Congzhengia minquanensis: one gene and its partner. Each later gene encodes a partner of the first gene's protein in a complex. Links are inferred from orthologs where the notes say so. Each region holds a gene or a part of one and is shown in the gene's direction. Other genes may lie near its edges.

Region 1 (4,358 bases):
CTGCTTTGGAAAAAAAAGCACGGACAGGATCTTAGAAAAAATGGAAACCTTTCACCCCGATGTGGTGCACCTGCATAACCTGCACGGATACTATGCAGACATTTTCCGCCTGCTTGAATTCTTAAAAGAACGGAAAATAAAAACGGTTCTCACGCTCCATGACGAGTTTTTGTTCACGGGCCGGTGCGCCTTTTCGGGGGACTGTGAAAAATGGCGCGTAAACAGCCCCGGCGGCATTCGCCGCTTTGAGAGCAGCAAGGCCGCTTTAAAAGAGGTTTTGCCCCCCAGCGCAGCATACAGCCCCGGCGCAGCCGGCGGCTGCGGCAATTGTCCGCGCATGGGCGAATACCCCGCCGCGCTTTTGGACAAGTCCCGCGCGCTCTGGCTGTTAAAACAACAGGTGTTTTCAGAGTTTCATACCTTAACGGTTGTTTCCCCCTCCCGGTGGCTGGCGGACAGGGCAAAAGAAAGTATTTTGTCCGGCCACCCCATTTGCGTTATCCCCAACGGCATTGAGCCGGGCACGTTCTACCCCGGGGAAAACAGCGTAAGGGACGAATATGAAATAAAAGAGGAACGCGTGGTTCTGGCGGCGGCGCAGAACATTATGAGCGGCCGCAAGGGCGGAGAATATGTGCTGAAGCTGGCGGAAACCATGCCCAAAACCCGGTTTTTAATTGTAGGCGCACAGGAAGAGGTTTTGTGCCCGCCCAACGTTACGTTGATTCCGGGAAAACAGAGCCCGGAAGAAATGGCCAACCTCTACCGCGGGGCAGATGTGTTTTTAATCACCAGCCGGGAGGATAATTTTCCTACCGTTTGCCTGGAGGCCGCGGCCTGCGGCACGCCTGTGGCAGGCTTTGCAAGCGGCGGCGCGCCGGAAACGGTTTCGCCGAAAGTCTCAAATTTTGTGCCCTTTGGCGATGTTGCCGCTTTAAAATCGGCCGTAAAAGAGCTGTTCTTGCTGGATAATAAGGAACAAAACGCAAAGCAGTTTTCAGGCGCCGCAGAGGAAATGTATCAGGCGTACCGGAGGATATATCTGTTAAATTAAGAAAGTTTTAGTTGCGAAAACGCTTGATTTGTGATATAATAAATAAGATAAATTTACTTTAGAGAAACCGAAGGAGAGTTCCATGGAAGAAAACAGCGGTTTTCCGCAAATCCCGGAGAATGCGTGCTACCTTGCAGAAAGCTACGACGTTGTCGTTGTGGGCGCAGGGCACGCGGGCTGCGAGGCGGCATTGGCCTCAGCCAGGCTGGGCGCAAAAACGGCGGTGTTTGCCTTAAATTTAGACAGCGTGGCCAACATGCCCTGCAATCCGTCAATCGGCGGAACCGCCAAGGGCCACCTTGTGCGGGAAATCGACGCTTTGGGCGGCGAAATGGGCAAGGCGGCGGACAAAACCTTTTTGCAGTCGCGAATGCTAAACCGCGGCAAAGGGCCGGCTGTTTACTCCCTTCGAGTGCAGTCTGACAGGCGGGCATACCAGCAGGTAATGAAGCATACCCTTGAGCTGACTGAAAACTTAGACTTAAAACAGGCCGAGGTCACATCGCTTTTTATAGAAAATAATCAGGTTTTAGGCGTTGTAACCCACACGGGCGCGTTTTATCCGGCGAAGTGCGTCGTCATTGCCAGCGGCACCTATTTAAAGGGAAAAATTATCATCGGAGACACGGCTTACGCCGGCGGGCCGGACGGAACCAGGGCAGCGGAAGGGCTGTCTGCGTCTTTGCTTGCGTGCGGCGTGCAGCTTATGCGGTTTAAAACCGGCACCCCTGCCAGAGTGAACCGGAGTACCGTGGACTTTTCTAAAATGGAACGTCAGGACGGGGACGAAACCATCACGCCCTTTTCCTTTGAAACCGAAAATCCGGGAGAGAATAAAGAATCCTGTTATTTAACATATACAAATGCAGAAACGCATAAAATTATCATGGACAACCTGCACCGCTCACCGCTTTACAGCGGCAAAATCGAGGGCGTCGGCCCGCGGTATTGCCCTTCGATTGAAGATAAGGTCGTGCGGTTTCACGATAAAGAACGCCACCAGCTTTTTATCGAGCCGATGGGCGAAAATACCGAAGAAATGTACGTGCAGGGCATGTCGTCCAGCTTGCCGGAGGACGTGCAGATAAAAATGCTCAGAAGCATAAAGGGCTTAGAAAACGTAAAAATGATGCGCACAGCCTACGCCATTGAGTATGACTGTATCGACCCCACCCAGCTGGATTTAACGCTGGAATTTAAAGAAATCCGCGGCCTGTTCGGCGCAGGACAGTTTAATGGCAGCTCCGGCTATGAGGAGGCGGCGGCCCAGGGCTTAATTGCCGGGATTAACGCGGCAAGAAAAACCCAGGGAAAGCCCCCCGTGGCGCTGGACCGTTCCACCAGCTATATCGGAACGCTGATTGACGATTTGGTGACCAAAGGTACCCATGAGCCATACCGGATGATGACGTCGCGGTCGGAATACCGGCTTTTGCTCCGGCAGGACAATGCCGATGCAAGACTCACCCCCCTGGGCCATGAAATCGGCTTAATTTCAGACCGGCGGTATGCATTATTTTGTAAAAAGCAGGAAAGAATTGAAGGGGAAATAAAACGGCTTGAAAAAATAGTGCTTCCGCCGTCAGATGCAGTGCTGTCCTTTTTAAAGGAACACGGCTCAACCCCGATCTCTACCGGCGCAAAGTTCTGCGATTTGCTAAAACGCCCCGAGCTTGACTATAGGGGGCTAATCTCTCTGATTGGCGAAGAGCAGGGCCTTACCGGGCAGGAGGCCGAGGAAGTCGAAATTTTGATAAAATACGAGGGATACATTGCCCGGCAGCAAAAACAGGTGGAACAGTTTAAAAAGTTAGAAGAGCGCAGATTGCCGGAGGGGATTGACTATGAAAAAATTGACGGACTGCGGATTGAAGCAAGACAAAAGCTTGTGAAAATGCGCCCGTCCTCCATTGGCCAGGCGGGAAGAATTTCCGGGGTAAGCCCGGCGGACATCTCGGTTCTTTTGGTGTATTTAGAGCAGAACCGCCTGTAAAAAAGACAGGAAAGGAATTTTTCTTATGATAAAGAGCATGACAGGCTACGGCCGCTGCGAACACATTGACGAAAACAGAAAAATCGTGATAGACATTCGTTCTGTCAACTCCAGATACTGCGACATTTCCGTGAAAGTCCCCAGAGCCTACGGCTATCTGGAGGATAAAATTAAGGAAACCGTGTCCGGCGAAATATCCCGGGGCAAGGTTGAGGTTTTTGTTTACATAGAAAACTATACCAATGAGGATAAGGTCGTCAGCTTAGACCATGTTTTAGCTGAAAACTATTATAATGTTTTAAAAGAGCTGAAAGAAACATATAATTTAAGAAACGACATCTGCCTGTCAGACCTTTCGCGCTTTTCCGATATCTTCATTACGCGCCAGCAGGAGGAGGATAAAGACAAGGTCTGGGAGATGGTGTCCGCCTGCTTAAACGGCGCAGTGGAGGACTTTGTTGCCATGCGGCTCCGGGAAGGCGGGCGCCTGCGGGAAAACCTGGTGTCGCGTGCGTCGGCAATTCAGGACTTAATTGCCGAAATTGAAACGCGCACGCCGCAGATTGTGGAGGAATATTCCAAAAAATTGAAAGAGAGAATGACCGAACTTCTGGGCAATTTTCAAATTGACGAGTCGCGTCTTTTAACTGAGGTGGGCATTATGGCCGACCGTGTCTGCATCGACGAAGAACTGGTCCGCTTAAAAAGCCATTTCAAAGAATTGGAAAAAATTCTTGCGCTGTCTGAGCCTGTGGGCCGGAAATTAGACTTCCTGGTGCAGGAGATTAACCGGGAAACCAACACCATCGGCTCAAAGGCGAACGACTTTGGAATTGCGAAACATGTTGTGGAGATAAAATCTGAAATAGAAAAGCTGCGGGAGCAAATTCAGAATATAGAGTAACGTTAGGAGAACAGTCACATGAAGCTTATCAATATCGGATTCGGTAACATTATTTCAGCAAACCGGCTGGTGGCCATTGTCAGCCCGGAATCGGCGCCGATTAAGCGCGTGATTCAGGACGCAAGAGACCGCGGCATGTTAATTGATGCAACGTATGGCAGACGCACCCGGGCCGTGATTATTATGGACAGCGACCATATCATTCTGTCTGCCGTTCAGCCCGGCACCGTGGCCCACAGGCTGGATGAAAACGCCGTGGTTGAAGAGCCGGAGGAATCGGGGGACGAAGACGATGAAGCCTAACCGCGGACTTTTGGTGGTGCTGTCGGGTCCTTCCGGCTCCGGCAAGGGAACGGTTCTTAAGCGGGCAATGCAAAAAAATGAACAGCTCGAATTATCCGTTTCCG
Region 2 (4,387 bases), on another replicon or contig:
GTCGGAACCGGACATGCGCTCCCCGGAAGAAGCCCGTGTATTTTTAGAAACATTAAAATCCATTTTGGAATATACCGAGGTGTCCGACTGTAAAATGCAGGAGGGATCTTTGCGGTGCGACGTGAACGTATCTATCCGCCCCGTGGGCCAGAAAGAGTTTGGTACCCGCTGCGAAATGAAAAACGTAAACTCGTTCAGCGCGGCCTACCGCGCCATGCAGTATGAAGAAAAGCGCCAGGCAAAGGTGTTAGATGAAGGCGGCACCGTTGACCAGGAAACCAGGCGGTGGGACGACATTCACGGTGTGAGCACTGTAATGCGCTCGAAAGAGGATGCCCAGGACTACCGCTACTTCCCCGAGCCGGATTTGGTGCCCATTGTGGTGTCGGACGAATGGATTGAAGTAATCAGAAAAACAATTCCCGAGCTGCCCGAACAGCGCAAAGCGCGCTACATTGCCGAGCACGGTCTGCCGGAATACGACGCGTTTATCATCACGTCGTCCAAAACCCTGGCAGATTATTTTGACGCATGCGTAGCCGCAGGCGCCACGCCGAAAATTGCCTCAAACTGGCTTATGGGCGACATTTCTAAAATTTTAAACGACAAAGAATTAGAGCCGGCAGACATTCCTTTTTCCGCCGGCCAGCTGGCACAAATGATTGCGCTGATTGAAAAAGGCACCATCAGCACCAGCGCGGCGAAAAAAGTACTCTCCGCCATGTTTGAAAACCCGGAAGACCCGGAAAAAATTGTCGAAAAGCTGGGGCTGGTTCAGGTTTCAGACGAAGGGGCCATTAAAGAGATGATTGACGAGGTTTTGAAGAACAATCCACAGTCGATAGCAGACTATAAGGCCGGAAAAGACAAGGCAATGGGCTTTTTAGTGGGGCAGACCATGAAAATGTCCCGCGGTAAGGCAAATCCGCAGATTATCAATAAGCTGTTAAAAGAAGCTCTGGACAACGCGTAGGCAAGCGGCACTGCTCCGCCCTGCGCGGATCAGGCTAAATAACACAAATTATTTCCGTTTCCGGGCATCGTTTTCTGTCCGGAAGCGGATAAATTTTTAACTGAGGAGAAATTTATGCAGGCAAGCACACTTTACCAAAGCATTTATACATATTTTGGAGACACAACGCCCCTTTTGGCCGACTGCGGCGCGCTCTGCGGCAAGGCCTGCTGCGGCGGCGACAGTGGCAACAGCGACGGCAGATTTAACAATGCCGATAGTTTGTGCGACTCCTCCGAGGAAACCGGCATGTATTTGTTTCCCGGCGAAAAACCGCTGTTTTTAAACCGTCCCGGTTTTCAAGTTGTGCCGTCGGAGTTTGTTTATGGCGGCAAACGGGCGGACCTGCTGTTGTGCAGCGGACTGTGCCGGCGGAGTGCACGCCCGCTGTCCTGCCGGATTTTCCCCCTCATTCCCTATTTCCGTGAGAACGCAGGTCTGAAAATTATCATAGACCCCAGGGCCTATTCCCTTTGCCCGCTGACAGAAAAAGAGGCCTATCCCTTTTTAAACCCCAGCTTTCAACGAAAAACTGAGTCGGTGTTCCGCCTGCTCCTTAAATTTTCTGAGGTGCGTGCGTTTTTGGAGGGCCTATCCGATATTTTAGACGACTATTTAAAATTTGAACCAAAGGGGGCAATTCGGATATGACAAACGAAACCATTGCAGCCATTGCAACGCCTCACGGCACCGGCGGCATATCCATCATCCGCATCAGCGGGCCGGACAGCGTAGTTGTGGCCGACAGAGTTTTTCGCGCAAAAAACGGTAAACCGCTAGAGGAAGCCGCCTCTCACACCATTCACTACGGGTTTATTTACGACGGCAATCATGTGGTAGACGAAGTGTTAATTTCCGTTATGCTTGCCCCCAACACCTTTACCCGGGAAAACACGGTGGAAATTAACTGCCACGGCGGATTGGTGGTAACCGAGGCCGTGCTTGCCTGCGTCTTAAAAAATGGCGCTGCTTTGGCCGCCCCGGGCGAATTCACCAAACGTGCTTTTTTAAACGGCCGTTTAGACCTTTCCCAGGCCGAAGCTGTGATTGACGTGATTCATTCGCCCTCCTCCCTTGCCCTGTCCGCCGCGGCAAACCAGCTGGGCGGTGCACTGTCAGATGAAATTAACCAAATTCGGGACGTGGTGTTAGAGGTTTTGGCAAAAATCAACGCCAATTTAGACTATCCGGAGGAGGACGTGGACGAATATGAACCGGGCAGTCTGCTGAAAGACCTTACGAAGGTGCAGGATGGGCTAAATTCCCTTCTTGCAACCGCGAACCGGGGCAGACTAATCCGCGACGGGATTGACACTGTAATATGCGGAAAGCCCAACGTGGGGAAATCCTCCGTTTTAAATTTGCTCGCAAGGGAGTCCCGCGCCATTGTGACGGACATTGCCGGCACCACCCGGGACGTGATTGAAGAGCGCGTCACACTGAACGGAATTGTGTTAAACGTGTTCGACACAGCGGGGATCCGACAGACGGAAGACAGAATTGAAAGCCTGGGAATTGACAAATCGAAAAAATATATTGAAAAGGCCGGCCTTGTTCTGTTCGTGGTTGACGGGTCGCAAGATATCACCCAGGAAGACTTAGACATTTTTGAAACAATTCGGGATAAAAACGTAATTGTGCTGCTGAATAAATGCGATTTAAACTGCATAAAAACCGGCGGCGCGTTTGACGGTGCAGACGCGGTGGCAATCTCCGCCAAAACAGGCGAAGGGTTAACCGCACTGACCAATAAAATTGAAGAAAAGTTTCAGCTGGGCGTGTTGTCCGCTGAAAACCGAGCAGTTTTAACTAACCTCAGACACAAAGAGGCGGCACATAACGCTTTAGCGGCTGTTTCGCGTGCTGCGGCGGCTTTAAATGCCCAGGTGCCTTACGACTTGGTGTCCATCGACATTACCGACTGTGCGGCGCATTTGGGCGAAATTACGGGTAAAACCGTATCGGAAGAAGTGGTGGACAAAATATTTGCCCGGTTTTGTCTGGGAAAATAGTATATTATAGTCCAGACAGCAATAAATTAAATAGTGACATGCTATCATATCTTCCCCTTGAAAGGATGACAGAACTTGAAGGAAATTAAGAAACAATCGTTTATGGAGGGCGCGGCGGTTTTGGTTGTTGCCCATTTGGTTGTAAAAATAATCGGCGCATGCTTTAAAATACCTTTAGCCAACATTTTGCACGAAACGGGAATGGCCTTTTTCACCCGGGCCTATAATCTCTATGCCGCCATGTTCGTTATGGCGACAGCTGGTCTGCCTGTGGCCGTTTCCAAAATGGTGTCGGAAAGCCTGGCCAAAAAAAACTACGGCGAGTCGAAAAAAATTCTCAGAGCCGCGGTAATTTTGCTCACCATCATCGGTGCGGCAGGTACCTGCGTGCTGTTTTTCGGTGCGCGCCCCTTTGCCGAAGGAGCGTTTAACTCACCCGGCTCTTATCTTAGCATTGTGGCCATTTCTCCCGCAATTTTGTTCATCTCTATGCTGTCAGCTTTCCGGGGCTATTTTCAGGGCCATTCCAACATGATTCCCACAGCCTATTCCGAGGTGTTAGAGTCGGTTGCAAAGCTTGTTATCGGCCTTGCAGGCGCTTACTTTTTAATGTCGGTTTCTGTGGAACTGGCAGCGGCGGGTGCGGTGTTCGGCGTAACCCTGGGCGGCCTCTTTGCCCTGCTGTTATTGGTGTTTTTCTACTATAAAAACAAAAGAAGCACCCCATCTTACAACACAACTGCGGCTCGCTCCACCAGCACAATTTTTGTAAAGCTCTTAACCATTGCCGTGCCCATTACCATTGGCGCGGCGGTGATGTCGTTAACCAACGTTATCGACACGTTTATGATAGGAAACCGGCTTCAGGCAATTTCTGTTACGCCGGATTTGTTCCGCACACTGACGGAGTTTTTCGGTGTTAACCCGCAAGACGCCATGGTGGGGGCCAACATCTCTCACGAGGCAGCGGATGTGATGTATGGCTCCTATTCGGGCTATGCCATGTCTTTGTTTAACCTGCCGCCCTCCATTGTCACGTCCATCTCCATGAGCATTGTGCCTGCCATTTCCGCGGCGTTGGCAATCAGCAACAAATCTCAGGCTAGGTTGCTCACCGAGTCCTCCATTCGGATTACGACGATTTTCTCCCTGCCCTGCGCCATTGGCCTGGCTGTTTTATCCACGCCGATTTTAATTTGCCTTTATAATAATGCCCGGGCACAGGACACGCTGACGCTCCTTTCCCTGGCAATTGTGTTTGTTTGCACCGTTTCTGTTTCCACCGCCATTTTGCAGGCGGCGGGCCACGTGTTTATTCCCGTGCGCAACATGCTCATCGGCGGACTGTTCAAGGTGGTTTCAA

Evidence for each region. Proteins that work in one complex are often made in the same cells at the same time.
Region 2: the proteins of mnmG (region 1) and mnmE are in contact, whole or in part, in a solved structure (PDB 9HIP), measured with the Escherichia coli proteins. The link is inferred for Congzhengia minquanensis from one-to-one orthologs.

What each region holds. Positions count from the first base shown.
Region 1 is NZ_JACRSU010000003.1:64,144-68,501, forward strand. Bases 647-3,591 are described here. They hold mnmG (tRNA uridine-5-carboxymethylaminomethyl(34) synthesis enzyme MnmG), read left to right. Parts: upstream 647-1,136; coding sequence 1,137-3,047; downstream 3,048-3,591. Other genes in these bases: H8698_RS08095 (glycosyltransferase), read left to right, coding at 647-1,054; H8698_RS08105 (YicC/YloC family endoribonuclease), read left to right, coding at 3,073-3,591. In the rest of the region: more of H8698_RS08095, read left to right, coding at 1-646; more of H8698_RS08105, read left to right, coding at 3,592-3,951; extracellular matrix/biofilm regulator RemA, read left to right, coding at 3,970-4,254; gmk (guanylate kinase), read left to right, coding at 4,244-4,358. UniProt on the Escherichia coli protein: NAD-binding protein involved in the addition of a carboxymethylaminomethyl (cmnm) group at the wobble position (U34) of certain tRNAs, forming tRNA-cmnm(5)s(2)U34.
Region 2 is NZ_JACRSU010000001.1:346,074-350,460, forward strand. The notes cover bases 868-3,841. They hold mnmE (tRNA uridine-5-carboxymethylaminomethyl(34) synthesis GTPase MnmE), read left to right. Parts: upstream 868-1,659; coding sequence 1,660-3,024; downstream 3,025-3,841. Other genes in these bases: gatB (Asp-tRNA(Asn)/Glu-tRNA(Gln) amidotransferase subunit GatB), read left to right, coding at 868-973; H8698_RS01680 (hypothetical protein), read left to right, coding at 1,088-1,663; H8698_RS01690 (putative polysaccharide biosynthesis protein), read left to right, coding at 3,100-3,841. Outside these bases: more of gatB, read left to right, coding at 1-867; more of H8698_RS01690, read left to right, coding at 3,842-4,387. UniProt on the Escherichia coli protein: Exhibits a very high intrinsic GTPase hydrolysis rate. Involved in the addition of a carboxymethylaminomethyl (cmnm) group at the wobble position (U34) of certain tRNAs, forming tRNA-cmnm(5)s(2)U34.